Idiomarina loihiensis L2TR: one gene and its partner. The protein of the gene in region 1 binds, or shares a complex with, the protein of each later gene. Links are inferred from orthologs where the notes say so. Each region holds a gene or a part of one and is shown in the gene's direction. Other genes may lie near its edges.

Region 1 (9,270 bases):
CGAAGTGCTGACAGACGAACAGCAAGTACCGCTGGCTGAATTAAGTGTTCAAGGCGAGTTGCATTATACCGCCAGCGAAGAGGTTAGGCAGGCATTGACAGCAGAGCCGTTAGGAAGCTTTTTTACGGCCGATGTGGATGATTTAAGGCGTCGGGTAGAGCAGTTGCCGTGGGTGCAAAAGGTTTCTATTCGCAAGGTTTGGCCGGATAAGTTGTCGGTTTATGTGACGGAGCACAAACCCGTGGCCATGTGGAACGGTGATCGGCTTATCAATCAGCATCAGGAAGTTTTCCGGGCTGATATAACGAGAGCTGACAGCAGTTTGCCACAGTTGTTCGGTCCGGAGAACGCGGTGAAAGAGACCTGGAAGGAATTTAACCGGGTACAGCAAATGCTGGAGGTTAATGGCTTTCAGATAAGAGCGTTGAGATTAACCGAACGCTTTGCTGTCAACGTGGTTTTGGCACAGGGAATTGAGATTAAATTGGGGCGCGAAGCCACATTAGAGAGAATTAAGCGGTTTATCGATGTGTTTCCCAGCATCGTTGAGCACGAAAAAAGTAAAAACAACGAAATCGATACTGTGGATTTACGATATGACACCGGGGCTGCAGTGGCCTGGCGTGAAGCAAAAAGTGAGAGTTAGACGGTTATGTCGAAAACATCGGAACACAATATGGTTGTAGGTCTGGATATAGGCACCAGCAAAGTGACTGCACTTATAGGTGAGTTATTACCTGATAATGAGATCAGTGTTGTTGGCGTTGGCACGGCTACGTCGCGTGGCATGGACAAAGGTGGTGTGAATGACCTTAATCTGGTTGTGCAATCGGTACAGCGTGCTGTGGATGAAGCCGAATTAATGGCTGATTGCCGCGTGGCATCGGTGTATTTGAACATTTCCGGACGTCATATTTCCTGTCAGAACGAAAGTGGCATGGTACCGATTAACGAAGCTGAAGTGACTCAGGATGATGTCGACAGCGTGATTCACGCCGCGCAGTCAGTGCCTATTGCAAAGGAACGTCGTATTTTACACGTCTTGCCGCAGGAGTACGTCATTGACTCACAGGAAAGTATCCGCAGCCCAATAGGCATGTCCGGTGTCCGTATGGAGTCGAAAGTGCACATTATTACCTGTGCCAACGATATGGCGAAGAATATTATAAAAGCGGTTGAGCGTTGCGGACTGTCGGTGGATAAACTGATTTTCTCGGCGTTAGCATCAAGTATATCGGTATTAACCGATGACGAAAAAGATTTAGGCGTGGCGCTGGTCGATTTAGGCGGCGGCACCATTGATATTTGTATATACGCGGGCGGGGTATTGCGCCATACAGCGGTGATTCCGGCGGCAGGCAATCAAGTCACCAGTGACATTGCCAAGATATTCCGTACGCCGACCAACCACGCAGAAGAAATTAAGACCAAGCACGCGTGTGCACTGCGACAAATGGTCAGCATGGAAGACACCATTGAGGTGCCTTCGGTGGGAGGTCGCCCGTCGCGGGTAATGTCGCGTCATACGCTGGCCGAAGTCGTCGAGCCGCGTTATCAGGAATTGTTTGAGCTGGTCAGGGATGAAATTCAGCAAAGTGGTTTAGACGAGCAAATTGCAGCCGGAGTAGTTATTACCGGCGGTAGCGCCAAAATGGAAGGTTGTGTTGATTTTGCCGAAGAAATTTTTCAAATGCCGGTTCGTATCGGCGTTCCTCTGGGCATGAAAGGCCTACGAGATTACGTCGAAGATCCGGTTTATGCCACAGCGGTGGGACTGTTACGGTATGGGCAGGAAGATGCCGCTGTGTCACAAAAAGAAAGCTCTAAAACTGACGTGATCGGACTCTGGCAAAAAGTGCAGAGTTGGTTCAAAGGTGAGTTTTAACTTGGGGTAGCACGTTAAAAGCAGGTAGGGAGAATTATTATGTTCGAACTGATGGACAATTATGAAAGCGAAGCCGTCATTAAGGTGATTGGCGTCGGTGGTGGTGGCGGAAACGCTGTCCAGCACATGGTGAAAGAATCAATTGAAGGTGTGCAGTTTATTGCAGCCAATACCGATGCGCAGGCTCTGCGTAATCATACGGCAGATGTCACCATTCAATTAGGGCAGGACATCACTAAAGGTCTTGGCGCTGGCGCCAACCCGGAAGTGGGTCGTCAGTCGGCAGAAGAGGACCGCGAGAATATCCGAGTCCACTTAGAAGGTGCCGATATGGTCTTTATTGCAGCTGGCATGGGCGGCGGTACCGGAACTGGTGCGGCACCTGTGGTTGCTGAAGTTGCCAAAGAACTGGGTATTCTGACCGTTGCGGTTGTGACCAAGCCTTTCCCGTTTGAAGGGAAAAAGCGTATGGCCGTCGCCGATGAAGGCATTAACGCACTGGCGCAAAGCGTCGACTCGTTAATTACTATACCAAACGAGAAGTTGCTAAAAGTTATGGGCCGTGGAACCAGCTTGCTGGACGCCTTTAGTGCTGCAAACAACGTATTGTTGGGCGCGGTTCAGGGTATTGCTGAGCTCATTACTCGTCCGGGTCTTATTAACGTCGACTTTGCTGACGTTCGCGCGGTCATGAAAGAGATGGGTACCGCCATGATGGGTACCGGTGTTGCCAGCGGTGAAGATCGTGCGCAGGAAGCCGCGGAGATGGCCATTAACAGCCCGTTACTGGAAGACATCGACTTGTCTGGTGCTCGTGGCGTTCTGATTAACGTGACCGCCGGCATGGACATGAGTATTGAAGAACTGGACACCGTAGGTAATACGGTTAAAGCCTTTGCTTCAGATAACGCAACGGTGATCGTGGGTACGGTTATCGATACTGAAATGTCTGACGAGTTGCGCGTAACTGTTGTTGCTACAGGTATTGGCGCGGAACGTAAGCCCGATATCTCTTTGGTGAATAATACTAACCAGACAACGGCCAAGCGTGAACCGCAACCGGCTTACCGTAGTAATGATATAGACCGCGGCGGTGCAGCACCTCGTTATGAGGAGCAGGAAGAGCTGCAACCGGAAGCAAAAGCGGAACCAAAACGTCAGCCTGCTGCCAAAGCTAAACAGGATAAAGAACTCGATTACCTGGATATTCCGGCTTTTTTGCGAAAACAGGTCGACTAAATTGACGTAACGCTTGATAAGTATGCGTAAAATTTGATCGAACCATGACAAATGTCGTATAATATGCGGCCGCTTTGGCTTTAGCCATGGCGAACCGAATATAAAGGTAGGTGAACAAGTACCATGATTAAGCAACGTACATTACAGCAAGCGATATCAACCACTGGTGTTGGGCTGCACAAAGGCAATAAAGTAAACCTTACTTTACGCCCTGCGCCGGCCAATACCGGTTTGATATTCCGTCGTGTGGACCTTGATCCTGTGGTGGATATTCCAGCACGGGCCGACTGGGTGCGTGATACGCAGCTGTGTACCTGTCTTATCAATGAGGAAAACGTTCGCGTTTCTACCGTCGAGCATTTGCTCGCTGCGCTGGCCGGCGTTGGAATTGATAATGCGATTATCGAAGTCGATTCGCATGAAATTCCAATTATGGACGGCAGCTCGCACCCGTTTGTTTACCTGCTACAAAGCGCGGGCATTGAAGAGCAGTCAGCAGCGAAGAAGTTCATCCGGATCAAACAGCCGGTACGTGTCGAAGACGGTGATAAGTGGGCGGAACTGCTACCCCACGATGGTTTCCGTATCGACTTTGCTATCGACTTTGAACACCCGGCTATCGCAGACACAGGCCAGACCGTCAGTATCGACTTTAGCGCTAATGCTTTTATCAAAGAAATTAGCCGTGCTCGTACCTTTGGCTTTATGAAAGACATTGAATATTTACGGGAAAATAACCTGGCATTAGGCGGCAGTTTTGATAACGCTGTTGTGCTGGATGAATTCCGCATTCTGAATAGTGACGGTTTGCGTTACGACGATGAATTCGTAAAACACAAAATGTTGGATGCTATTGGTGATTTGTACATGGGTGGCCACAGTATTTTAGGTCACCTGCGTGCTTACAAGTCAGGGCATGCGCTGAATAATCAGCTATTACAGGCTTTGTTAGCGCAGCAGTCAGCATGGGAGTTTGTGACCTTTGACGAAGAGCAGGCTACTGCGCCTATCGCTTTTTGGTCACCAGCAACCACGACAGCTTAATCTTTATCGTTGGCGGTAAACTTTGCCGCCAACGCTTTTAATTCCGACTTCAACGGCTCATCACACCCCTCAGCCATTGTCAGTAGGCGTTCTGCGCTGCTCGAACCTTTCTGATTTTTAATACTTTTCTCAAAACTGTTCATTGACGGAGACACCTTAATTGAAAGGCTCTGTACCGGGACCGTCGCATTGTGGCGAAAATGCGTTATAATGGCCGCTTGCTGAAGTTTTAGCCTGGTTGCCCAGCTACCGTTATCCACCTGAATGATCATTTGACCATCGCGGATATTCAGCAATTGGCAGTGTTGACTGGTATTTTTATCAACGCATTGTTGAAACAATTGTTGCCAATGCGAAAGTTGGGCGGCAAACTGTGCATAATGTCGTAATGTTGACGACAAGGTTTTTTGACCTGAACGAAGCCATTCTGATGGTGTTTTCGGATGTCGTGACATAATTGCGTAGTAGGCAAATATTAAGAGAGTTCGGATGAGTTTATCAGTCTTTTATCGAGGCTCCAAAATACGTTTTCGTATTCGGTTAAGTCGACGTCGATTTTTTTCCTTTGTCGGTATTGCTGCCTTTATTGGCCTTGCTAGCTGGCAGCCATGGCAGTATCAGGGTATTGACCCTGCGGTGGCACAGAACAAAATCACGGAAGAGCAGAAAAAGCTTGTTTTACAAGAGCAGGCACTAAAAGAGTTAAAAGAAGATACTCAAAAGCGTCTGGGTGCTATGACCATTTATCTGGGCGAGTTAAGAGCTCAAATGCGTCGTCTGGACGCCTTAGGTGAGCGTTTAGCTGGTGTCGCTAATCTCGACAATGGTGAGTTTAACTTTAATCAGGAACTTCCCATTGGTGGGCCGGAACTAGAAGTTGCTGAACTTCCTCACAGCTCTGGTAAGGATGTCCTCACTGAAATTGAAGATATGCTGTCGCAGATCTCTGACAAACAAAAACAGCTATCGCTACTTGAATCTGTGATGATGAATCACCAACTTAATAATGATGCGTATATTGCAGGCCGTCCAATTTCAGATGGTTGGTTGTCTTCGCAATATGGAGTTCGTAAGGACCCTTTCAATGGCACACCCGCTATGCATAAAGGGTTAGATTTTGCCAGTTATAACGAAGACGTTAAGGTTATTGCTACCGGAGCCGGTGTTGTCACCTGGGCCGGCGACAGATACGGTTACGGCACCTTAGTCGAAATTGACCACGGTGGTGGCTTAAAAACCCGTTATGGTCATAACGACGAGTTAACAGTTTCAGTAGGGGATGTTGTTACCCGCGGTCAGCAAATTGCGAAAATGGGCAGCAGTGGTCGGTCGACCGGACCACATGTTCATTACGAAGTTTTGCGTAATGGCCGTCAAATTGACCCTAATCAGTTTGTGTATCGTAAAGCTGACTCAAAATAACTCGGTAATTAATTAGAACGTAGGCGGTACTTTAGGTACCGCTTTTGTTGTTCAGGAAAGTAACACAGGATAAATCAATCTCATGCTAGGCAGTCTGTTTCGAAAAGTATTTGGTAGTCGCAACGATCGCATTCTCAAAACTATGAAGAAAGACGTTGAGCGAATTAATTTGCTGGAACCCGAGTTTGAAGCGTTAAGTGATGCCGAGCTAAAAGAGAAAACCGCTGAATTTCGCAAGCGTCTGAACGATGGTGAGCGCATAGAGAAAATTTTACCCGAAGCCTTTGCTACTGTTCGTGAAGCCAGCAGACGTGTTTTCGGGATGCGTCACTTCGATGTACAGCTTATTGGCGGTATGGTACTGAACGATAACCGCATAGCAGAAATGAAAACGGGTGAAGGTAAAACGCTGACAGCGACCTTGCCTGCTTATTTGAATGCGTTACCGGGTAAAGGTGTTCACATTATTACGGTGAACGATTATCTGGCCAAGCGTGATGCTGAATTCAACCAACCATTATTTGACTTCCTTGGGTTGACCGTAGCGTTCAACATTCCGGGCATGGCGCCTGAAGACAAGAAAGCAGCTTATCAGGCCGACATTACTTACGGTACCAATAACGAGTTTGGTTTTGATTACCTGCGCGACAATATGGCCTTTGCGCCACAGGACAGAGTTCAGCGCGAATTAAACTACGCTTTGGTCGATGAAGTCGACTCAATTCTGATTGATGAAGCCCGTACGCCGCTGATTATTTCCGGTCCGGCTGAAGACAGTTCAGAAATGTACCGCAAAATGAATGAGCTGGTTCCACACTTGGTTCGTCAGGAAAAAGAAGACACTGAAGAAGAACAAGGCGACGGCGACTTTACCATTGATGAAAAAGCCAAGCAGCTGCATCTTACCGAACACGGTCAGGAACACATTGAAGAGCTGCTGAAAGAGAAAGGCATGCTGGACGCTGATGATTCGCTATACTCAGCCGCTAATATCAGTTTACTGCACCATATCAATGCTGCTTTACGCGCTCATCATCTATTTCAAAAAGATGTGGATTACATCATCAAAGACGACAAGGTTGTCATTGTTGATGAACATACAGGACGTACAATGGAAGGTCGCCGTTGGTCTGAAGGTCTGCATCAGGCAGTAGAAGCCAAAGAAGGCGTGCCAATTCAGAACGAAAACCAGACATTGGCATCTATTACCTTCCAGAATTATTTCCGTCTATACAACAAGCTAGCCGGTATGACCGGTACAGCCGATACTGAAGCCTTCGAGTTCCAGTCTATTTATGGTCTGGAGACCATTGTACTGCCAACCAACAAACCAATGGTTCGTGATGACAGAGCCGATCTTATTTATCTGACCACACTGGAAAAATACGAAGCTATAGCCGAAGACATTGAAGAGTGTCGTAAGCAGAAGCGCCCGGTGCTGGTGGGTACGGTTTCTATTGAAAACTCTGAGCTTTTGTCACAGTTGCTGAAGAAAAAGAAAATTCCTCATGCGGTACTGAACGCTAAATTCCACGAACACGAAGCAGACATTATTGCTCAGGCAGGCCGTCCGGGAACGGTAACCATTGCGACCAACATGGCCGGTCGTGGTACCGATATTGTTCTGGGCGGAAGCTGGATGGCAGAAGTTGAAAAGCTGGAAGAACCATCTAACGACAAAATCGAGAAAATAAAGCAAGACTGGCAGAAACTGCATGATGCCGTAATTGAGGCTGGCGGTTTGCACATTATTGGTACTGAGCGCCATGAGTCGCGTCGTATCGATAACCAGTTACGCGGTCGTGCTGGTCGTCAGGGTGACCCGGGTTCATCGCGTTTCTATTTGTCGCTGGAAGATCCACTTATGCGGATTTTCGCTTCAGACCGCATTGGAACTATGATGAAGCGTCTGGGTATGAAAGAAGGCGAAGCCATTGAACACCCTTGGGTAACGCGAGCTATTGAAAATGCGCAACGTAAGGTGGAAGGACGTAACTTTGATGTCCGTAAACAATTGCTTGAGTATGACGATGTAGCCAACGATCAGCGTAGTGTTGTCTATGACCAGCGTAATGAATTGCTGGACGAAGGTGATATCTCTGAAACCATCGTTGCGATACGTGACGACGTGATAAATTCAGTGATCAGCGAGTACGTTCCGCCTCAGTCTCTGGCTGAGCTCTGGGACTTAAAGGGTTTGGAAGAGCGTCTGCGTGGCGATTTCCACATCGAGCTGCCATTACAGCAATGGCTGGACGAAGAAGATCATTTCCATGAGGAAGTGTTGCGCGAGCGAGTACTGGAAGAGCTGGTTAAAGCTTACCAGGAAAAAGAAGAGATGGTGGGGCCTGAAGTGCTGCGCCGCTTCGAAAAATCCATCATGTTGCAAAGCCTTGACCAGCACTGGAAAGAACACTTAGCAGCAATGGATCATCTGCGTCAGGGTATTCACCTGCGTGGTTATGCTCAGAAAAACCCGAAACAAGAATACAAAAAAGAGGCTTTTGAACTCTTTACCGAGATGCTGGAAGCCCTGAAACTCGACGTTGTGACTATTCTGAGCAAGGTGAAAGTACGAGCTCAGGAAGATGTGGACGCAGTAGATGAACAACGTAAAGCAGCCGATAGCGCGCCACGTGAGTTCCGCCATGAGCAAAGTGGCCCGGCAGCTGAAGAGCCTCAGAAAAACACTGATAATGCTCAGGGACAACCGGTTCGTAAAGGCGCAAAAGTGGGTCGTAACGAGCCATGCCCTTGTGGGTCAGGCAAAAAATATAAACATTGTCACGGTAAACTATAGGTTTTTATGGAGACCCAAAAATCGCCTGCTGTCCATGTGGCAGTAGGCGTGATTGAAAATGAACAGGGCGAAATTTTTATCGCTCAACGTCATCCTGAACAACATCAGGGTGGTAAGTGGGAATTCCCCGGCGGTAAAGTCGAAGCTGGCGAGAATGTTCAACAAGCATTGCAGCGCGAACTAAAAGAAGAGTGCGGTATTGATGTGACCGACATGGCTCCATTAACCGTCATAGAGCATCAGTACAAAGATAAGCGAGTTTTACTCGATGTCTGGTGGGTGCTTTCATACAGCGGTGAAGCGCGTCAGTTAGAAGGTCAGGACTGGTGTTGGGTTGATAAAAACCAGCTGGATGCATTCCAGTTTCCGGAAGCTAATCAACCCATTGTCGAATGCATTATGCAGTCATTGAACGCTTATTAGTACAGCAACTCGTACTCTAATGGCTACTACCTGAACTAATAATCTGATTCTTCGTTGTTATAGTCGTCGTTAGCTATGACAACTGGCTCGCCCGGGATGCTTTTTTCCTCGTTTGCCCATTCACCTAAATCAATCAGCTTGCATCGCTCACTGCAAAAAGGTCTGGCAGGGGATTTTTCTGACCACTCTACCTTAGTCTGGCAGGTTGGGCAGTTAACACTAATACTCATGGACTACACCTTGCGAGTTCAAATTCAATATCGTGCAGGGATGTTTCTTTGCTCTCCCCGGGTAAGGGCATGAATCGTACCGTAAATCGCTGCCGATGCCCACTGATCACCGGATAAATCTTGGCAGAGCGGGGGACCTTAATTCGCAGCATAGCAAGCAGTTGCTCTGAACTTTCCTGCAGGAAGCCATTTTGCAATTGTATTGGCGCAAAAACGGATTGCTCGCG
Region 2 (6,296 bases), 1.6 Mb from region 1 along the record:
GACGTTGCCGATAACTCCGGCGCGCGCAGCGTACAATGTATTAAGGTTCTAGGTGGTTCGCACCGTCGCTACGCAAACATCGGCGATATCATCAAAGTTACTGTCAAGGAAGCAATTCCGCGCGGTAAGGTGAAGAAAGGCGATGTAGTGAATGCGGTGGTCGTTCGCACCAGAAAAGGCGTCCGTCGACAAGACGGGTCGGTCATCCGTTTTGACCGCAACGCGGCTGTGTTGTTGAATAACAACCAACAGCCCATTGGCACACGTATTTTCGGGCCGGTAACTCGTGAACTGCGTTCAGAGCAGTTTATGAAGATTATCTCGCTGGCACCAGAAGTACTATAAGGAGTCAATTATGGCGGCAAAAATTAAACGTGATGACGAAGTAGTCGTCCTGGCAGGTAAGGACAAGGGCAAGCAAGGCAAAGTCCTGAAAGTTCTTACCGATAAAGATCGCGTGATCGTGGAAGGCGTCAACGTAGTCAAGAAACATCAGAAGCCAAATCCGGCTTTAGGTGAATCAGGTGGCATCGTTGAACAAGAAGCAGCAATCCACATTTCGAACGTAGCGATCCTTAACCCAGAGACAGGTAAAGCAGATCGTGTTGGATTTCGTCTTGAAGATGGCAAGAAAGTTCGCTTCTTCAAATCGAACAACGCAATCATTTAATTCAAACTTGGAGTTTTACGATGGCGAAACTGCATGATTTTTACAGAGAATCGGTAGTTCCTGAGCTTATGAAAGAGTTCAGCTACAACAGCGTCATGCAAGTCCCTCGGATTGATAAAATCACCCTTAACATGGGTGTTGGTGAAGCTCTGGCTGACAAAAAAGTACTTGATAACGCAGTGGCTGACCTAGAGGCTATCTCTGGTCAAAAGCCAATTCGTACTGTGGCACGCAAGTCTGTCGCCGGTTTCAAAGTCCGTGAAGGCTTCCCGATTGGCTGTAAAGTAACTCTGCGCGGCGAGCGCATGTGGGACTTTTTGCAACGCTTAATTTCGATTGCAATCCCACGTATCCGTGACTTCCGTGGCCTGAACCCTAAATCGTTCGATGGTCGTGGTAATTACAGCATGGGTGTTCGTGAGCAGATCATCTTTCCGGAGGTCGACTATGACAAAGTCGACAAGGTACGTGGTCTGGATATCACCATTACCACAAATGCTGGCACAGATGACGAAGCTCGTGCTTTGCTAGCTGCCTTTAACTTCCCGTTCAGAAAGTAAGGTGTAGAGTTATGGCAAAACAGTCAATGAAAGCGCGTGACGTGAAGCGAGCTAAAATCGCTTCAAAATACGCAGAAAAACGCAACGCACTGAAAACGGTCATTAATGACCCTAAAGCATCAGACGAAGAGCGTTGGGAAGCCGTACTTAAGTTGCAACAGCTCCCACGTGATGCCAGTCCGACGCGTCAACGTAACCGTTGTCGTATAACTGGTCGTCCTCATGGTTTCCTTCGTAAATTCGGCATGAGCCGAATCAAGGTCCGTGAGATGGCGATGCGCGGTGAAATTCCTGGCTTGAAAAAAGCTAGCTGGTAAGCCACGAATCACGGGAGAAAGCAAATATGAGCATGCAAGATCCAATTGCGGATATGTTCACACGCATTCGCAACGCTCAAGGTGCTAACAAAGTAACGGTTAAAATGCCGTCTTCTAAGCAGAAAGTGGCGATTGCTCAAGTTCTGAAAGAAGAAGGTTTTATTACTGGTTACAGTGCCGAGAGTACTGTTAAACCTGAGCTTGAAGTCGAATTGAAATATTTCGAAGGCAAGCCAGTAATTGAAACAATCGAGCGCGTTAGTCGGCCTGGTCTGCGTATCTATAAGAAACGCAACGAGTTGCCTAACGTAATGGGTGGCCTTGGCATCGCAGTAGTTTCGACGTCTAAAGGCCTGATGACTGATCGTGCCGCTCGCCAAGCTGGTCTTGGTGGCGAAATTATCGGTTACGTAGCGTAATTAGGAGGTAGGAAATGTCACGTGTTGCTAAAGCACCCATTGAAATTCCTGCTGGCGTTGAAGTTACGCTAAATGGCCAGGAAGTCACGATTAAAGGTGCCCAAGGCTCACTGAGTCGTGTTGTAAACGATGCAGTTGAACTGGTAAAAGATGAGAGTGAGTTACGTACTAACGCCCGTGAAGGTGTTGCTAACTCAACAGCTCAAGCTGGTACGGCTCGTGCATTGTTGCAAAACATGGTGGTCGGAGTCACTAAAGGATTCGAACGTAAGTTACAGTTGATAGGTGTTGGTTACCGTGCGCAAGCACAAGGTAAAAAACTAAACCTGACGCTAGGCTTTTCGCATCCTGTGGAGTTCGAGATTCCTGAAGGGATCACAATCGATACTCCGACTCAGACTGAAGTCGTCGTTAAAGGTGCAGATAAGCAGTTAGTTGGTCAAGTTGCCGCTAACATTCGTGCATACCGTAAACCCGAGCCTTACAAAGGCAAAGGTGTCCGTTATGCTGACGAGCAAGTGCGCCGTAAAGAAGCCAAGAAAAAGTAGGGTAATACGATGGACAATAAAGCAGCTCGCTTACGTCGTGCTACTCGCGCACGTAAACAAATTAAAGAGTTGGGTGCAAATCGCCTGGTCGTTCACCGTACACCACGGCATATTTACGCGCAGTTGATCGCACCTAACGGTTCTGAAGTGCTGGCAGCCGCATCGACTGCAGAGAAAAGTGTCCGCGAAGGGCTTAAATCTACAGGTAATGTAGACGCAGCCAAAGTCGTGGGCAAAACTATCGCTGAACGAGCGATTGAAAAAGGCGTTAAAAACGTGTCTTTCGATCGTAGTGGTTTTAAATACCACGGTCGCGTAGCCGCATTAGCGGACGCAGCTCGTGAAGCCGGACTTCAGTTCTAGGAGACGAACATGGCAAATGTAGAAGCTCAAACCGGTGAACTGATAGAGAAGTTGATCACAGTAAATCGTGTAGCAAAAGTGGTTAAAGGTGGTCGTATCTTTAGCTTCACTGCACTGACTGTGGTTGGCGACGGTAAAGGTAAAGTCGGTTTTGGTTATGGTAAAGCGCGTGAAGTACCCGCTGCTATTCAAAAAGCAATGGAAAAAGCACGTCGCAATATGGTTACCGTTCAACTGAAAGGCGACACTTTACAGCATCCTGTTAAAGGACGTCATTCAGGTTCACAGGTATACATGCAACCTGCTTCAGAAGGTACGGGTATCATCGCTGGTGGTGCAATGCGTGCGGTTCTGGAAGTTTCAGGTGTTCATAACGTGCTGTCAAAGGCATATGGTTCAACCAACCCAATCAACGTTGTTCGCGCGACTATCAAAGCGTTGAACGGCATGAAATCGCCGGAGCAAGTTGCGGCGAAGCGTGGATTGCGCGTTGACGAAATACTGGGGTAGTGAACAATGGCGAAAAAGACAATCAAAGTAACACAGACGCGTAGCTCTATCGGTCGTTTGCCGAAGCATAAAGCTACACTACGTGGCTTGGGTCTCCGCCGCATTGGTCACACAGTAGAGTTGGAAGACACTGCTGCAGTCCGCGGTATGGTGAACCGAGTTAATTACATGATTAAGGTGGAGGGATAAGCGATGGAACTTAATACACTTGCTCCCGCACCTGGTGCAAAAAGCAGCAAAAAGCGCGTTGGGCGTGGTATTGGTTCAGGTCTTGGAAAGACTGGCGGCCGTGGTCACAAAGGGCAGAAATCTCGCTCTGGTGGCTCAGTCAAGCCAGGTTTCGAAGGCGGACAAATGCCAATTCAACGTCGTCTGCCAAAATTTGGTTTTACTTCTCGCAAGGCTATGGTCACTGCAGAAGTAAACTTGGCAGAAATCGCGAAGGTTGACGGTGATACCGTTGAACTGGCGACTTTGAAAGCAGCAGGTCTCGTTCGTAAGAACGTACTACACGCTAAAGTCATCAAATCTGGTGAGTTAAGTCGTGCTGTGACTGTAAAAGGTCTTAAAGTCACCAAAGGCGCTCGCGAAGCTATTGAAGCTGCTGGCGGCAAAATCGAAGGATAGAGCAAATGGCTAAACCAGGATTGGAATCAAATCGAGCGCAAGGTGGCTTGTCGGAACTTAAGCGTCGCCTGCTGTTTGTGTTAGGAGCGATTATCGTTTTCCGAGCGGGCTCCTTTGTGCCTATTCCTGGTATTGATGCCGCTGTATTAGCTCAGCTATTCGAACAGCAGAAAGATACCATCGTTGCCATGTTTAACATGTTCAGCGGTGGTGCCTTAGAGCGTGCGTCAGTATTTGCATTAGGTATTATGCCGTATATTTCGGCTTCGATTATTATGCAGTTGGCTAGCGTGGTACATCCGCGTTTGGCCGAGCTTAAGAAAGAAGGTGAGTCTGGTCGTCGTAAGATTAACCAGTATACGCGGTGGGGTACTTTAATACTGGCAACGTTCCAGTCGATTGGTATAGCTACAGGCTTGCCAAATTTGATGCCAGGACTCGTAATAGACCCTGGCTTCGGCTTCTATTTCACTGCTGTAGTGAGCTTAGTCACAGGAACCATGTTCCTTATGTGGTTAGGTGAACAGATTACTGAGCGTGGTATTGGCAACGGTATCTCTATCCTGATCTTTGTGGGTATTGTTGCAGGATTACCTTCCGCTATCGGCCAAACGGCTGAACAAGCGCGTCAAGGTGACTTGCACCTGTTATTGTTGTTATTAATTGGGGTTGTGGTTTTAGCAGTAACTTATTTCGTTGTTTTTGTGGAGCGTGGTCAACGTCGTATCGTCGTTAATTATGCGAAGCGTCAACAAGGTCGTAAGGTATTTGCTGCGCAAAGCACGCACTTGCCATTGAAAGTTAATATGGCTGGTGTTATTCCACCAATTTTTGCGTCAAGTATTATTTTATTCCCGGGTACCATTGCCACTTGGTTTGGCTCTGGTGAAGGTATGGTTGCAGACTTTTTGCAGCAAGTATCGATGACATTGTCTCCCGGTCAGCCGTTATATGTGTTATTGTACGCGGCTGCGATAATCTTCTTCTGTTTCTTCTATACTGCGTTGGTATTTAACCCTCGCGAAACAGCTGACAACTTGAAGAAGTCGGGTGCGTTTATTCCGGGGATTCGCCCAGGTGAACAAACCTCAAGATACATCGATAAAGTAATGACGCGTTTGACATTAGCAGGCGCACTGTACATTACCTTTGTCTGTTTGGTTCCGGAGTTCATGATGATTGCATGGAATGTGCAATTCTACTTCGGCGGTACATCTTTATTGATTATCGTTGTTGTTATCATGGACTTTATGGCACAGGTTCAGACTCATATGATGTCGCATCAATATGACTCTGTCCTGAAAAAAGCCAATCTAAAAGGCTACGGCCGGTAAGATTGGGTAGAACGGAGAGTAGCAATGAAAGTTCGTGCTTCCGTGAAGAAAATCTGTCGTAACTGCAAAATCATCAAGCGTAACGGTGTAGTTCGCGTTATTTGCACTGATGCTAAGCATAAGCAACGACAAGGTTGATTCGAAGGAAAGGCTTGCGGCTTAGTCGCCGCAGCCTTTGAAGTATTTGCAATTCGGCAATCGGTTGAGTATCCTAACGGGCTTTTCAACTGAAGCCTACAAACTGAAGGAGACGTGTTAGTGGCCCGTATCGCTGGCATTAACGTTCCTGACAATAAGCATGCAGTCATAGCTTTGACTGCAATCTACGGTGTTGGCCGTACTCGTTCACAGCAGATTCTTGCTGCTACGGGTATCGCTGAAGACACCAAGATTGGTTCATTGTCAGAAGACAAACTGGACGCGCTTCGTGACGCTGTATCAAAGTTCGCCGTAGAAGGTGATCTGCGTCGTGAAGTATCTATGAACATTAAACGTTTGATGGACCTCGGGTGTTTCCGTGGACTTCGTCATCGTCGTAGCTTACCTCTACGTGGGCAGCGCACTAAAACAAATGCGCGCACTCGTAAAGGTCCGCGCAAACCAATCAAGAAATAGGGGGATTGAGTAATGGCTAAAACACCAACTCGCTCTCGAAAGCGCGTTAAAAAGCAGGTCGCCGATGGCATGGCTCATGTGCATGCATCTTTCAACAACACCATTATTACCATTACTGATCGCCAGGGTAACGCACTAGCGTGGGCTACTGCAGGTGGATCAGGGTTCCGTGGTTCACGGAAATCAACGCCGTTCGCAGCACAGGTTGCAGCAGAACGCGCAGGTGAAATGGCGAAGGAATACGGACTGAAAAACCTGGAAGTATTTGTGAATGGTCCAGGCCCAGGTCGTGAATCATCGATTCGTGCCCTGAACGCCGTTGGTTACAAAATC

The links.
Region 2: the proteins of secA (region 1) and secY are in contact, whole or in part, in a crystal structure (PDB 3DIN), measured with the Thermotoga maritima proteins. The link is inferred for Idiomarina loihiensis L2TR from one-to-one orthologs. Residues at the interface, in WP_004082002.1 of Thermotoga maritima: Glu261, Ala262, Arg263, Lys300, Ala301, Arg302, Thr303, Ile304, Ile305, Leu323, Tyr324, Asp325, Pro326, Val329, Ser330, Tyr333, Ile336, Lys340, Phe345, Val349, Glu363, Phe364, Tyr374, Ser375, Gly376, Gly377, Glu393, Ile395, Thr482, Ser483; in WP_004081795.1 of Thermotoga maritima: Glu108, Gly109, Glu110, Glu111, Ala236, Glu237, Arg238, Arg239, Ile240, Thr241, Ile242, Gln243, Tyr244, Ala245, Arg246, Arg247, Val248, Thr249, Gly250, Arg251, Arg252, Val253, Tyr254, Gly256, Ala257, Ser258, Thr259, Tyr260, Leu261, Pro262.

Annotation. Positions count from the first base shown.
Region 1 is NC_006512.1:454,958-464,227, forward strand. The notes cover bases 5,304-8,590. They hold secA (preprotein translocase subunit SecA), read left to right. Parts: upstream 5,304-5,672; coding sequence 5,673-8,390; downstream 8,391-8,590. Other genes in these bases: IL_RS02260 (M23 family metallopeptidase), read left to right, coding at 5,304-5,590; mutT (8-oxo-dGTP diphosphatase MutT), read left to right, coding at 8,397-8,590. Outside these bases: IL_RS02235 (cell division protein FtsQ/DivIB), read left to right, coding at 1-646; cell division protein FtsA, read left to right, coding at 653-1,885; cell division protein FtsZ, read left to right, coding at 1,925-3,124; lpxC (UDP-3-O-acyl-N-acetylglucosamine deacetylase), read left to right, coding at 3,248-4,168; IL_RS02255 (DUF721 domain-containing protein), read right to left, coding at 4,165-4,569; more of IL_RS02260, read left to right, coding at 4,658-5,303; more of mutT, read left to right, coding at 8,591-8,813; DNA gyrase inhibitor YacG, read right to left, coding at 8,849-9,043; cell division protein ZapD, read right to left, coding at 9,040-9,270. UniProt on the Escherichia coli protein: Required for protein export, interacts with the SecYEG preprotein conducting channel.
Region 2 is NC_006512.1:2,032,608-2,038,903, reverse strand. The notes cover bases 3,211-6,183. They hold secY (preprotein translocase subunit SecY), read left to right. Parts: upstream 3,211-4,019; coding sequence 4,020-5,348; downstream 5,349-6,183. Other genes in these bases: rpsK (30S ribosomal protein S11), read left to right, coding at 5,976-6,183; rpsM (30S ribosomal protein S13), read left to right, coding at 5,607-5,963; rpmJ (50S ribosomal protein L36), read left to right, coding at 5,373-5,486; rplO (50S ribosomal protein L15), read left to right, coding at 3,580-4,014; rpmD (50S ribosomal protein L30), read left to right, coding at 3,394-3,576. In the rest of the region: rplN (50S ribosomal protein L14), read left to right, coding at 1-345; rplX (50S ribosomal protein L24), read left to right, coding at 356-670; rplE (50S ribosomal protein L5), read left to right, coding at 691-1,230; rpsN (30S ribosomal protein S14), read left to right, coding at 1,242-1,547; rpsH (30S ribosomal protein S8), read left to right, coding at 1,574-1,966; rplF (50S ribosomal protein L6), read left to right, coding at 1,981-2,514; rplR (50S ribosomal protein L18), read left to right, coding at 2,524-2,877; more of rpsE, read left to right, coding at 2,887-3,210; more of rpsK, read left to right, coding at 6,184-6,296. UniProt on the Escherichia coli protein: The central subunit of the protein translocation channel SecYEG. Consists of two halves formed by TMs 1-5 and 6-10.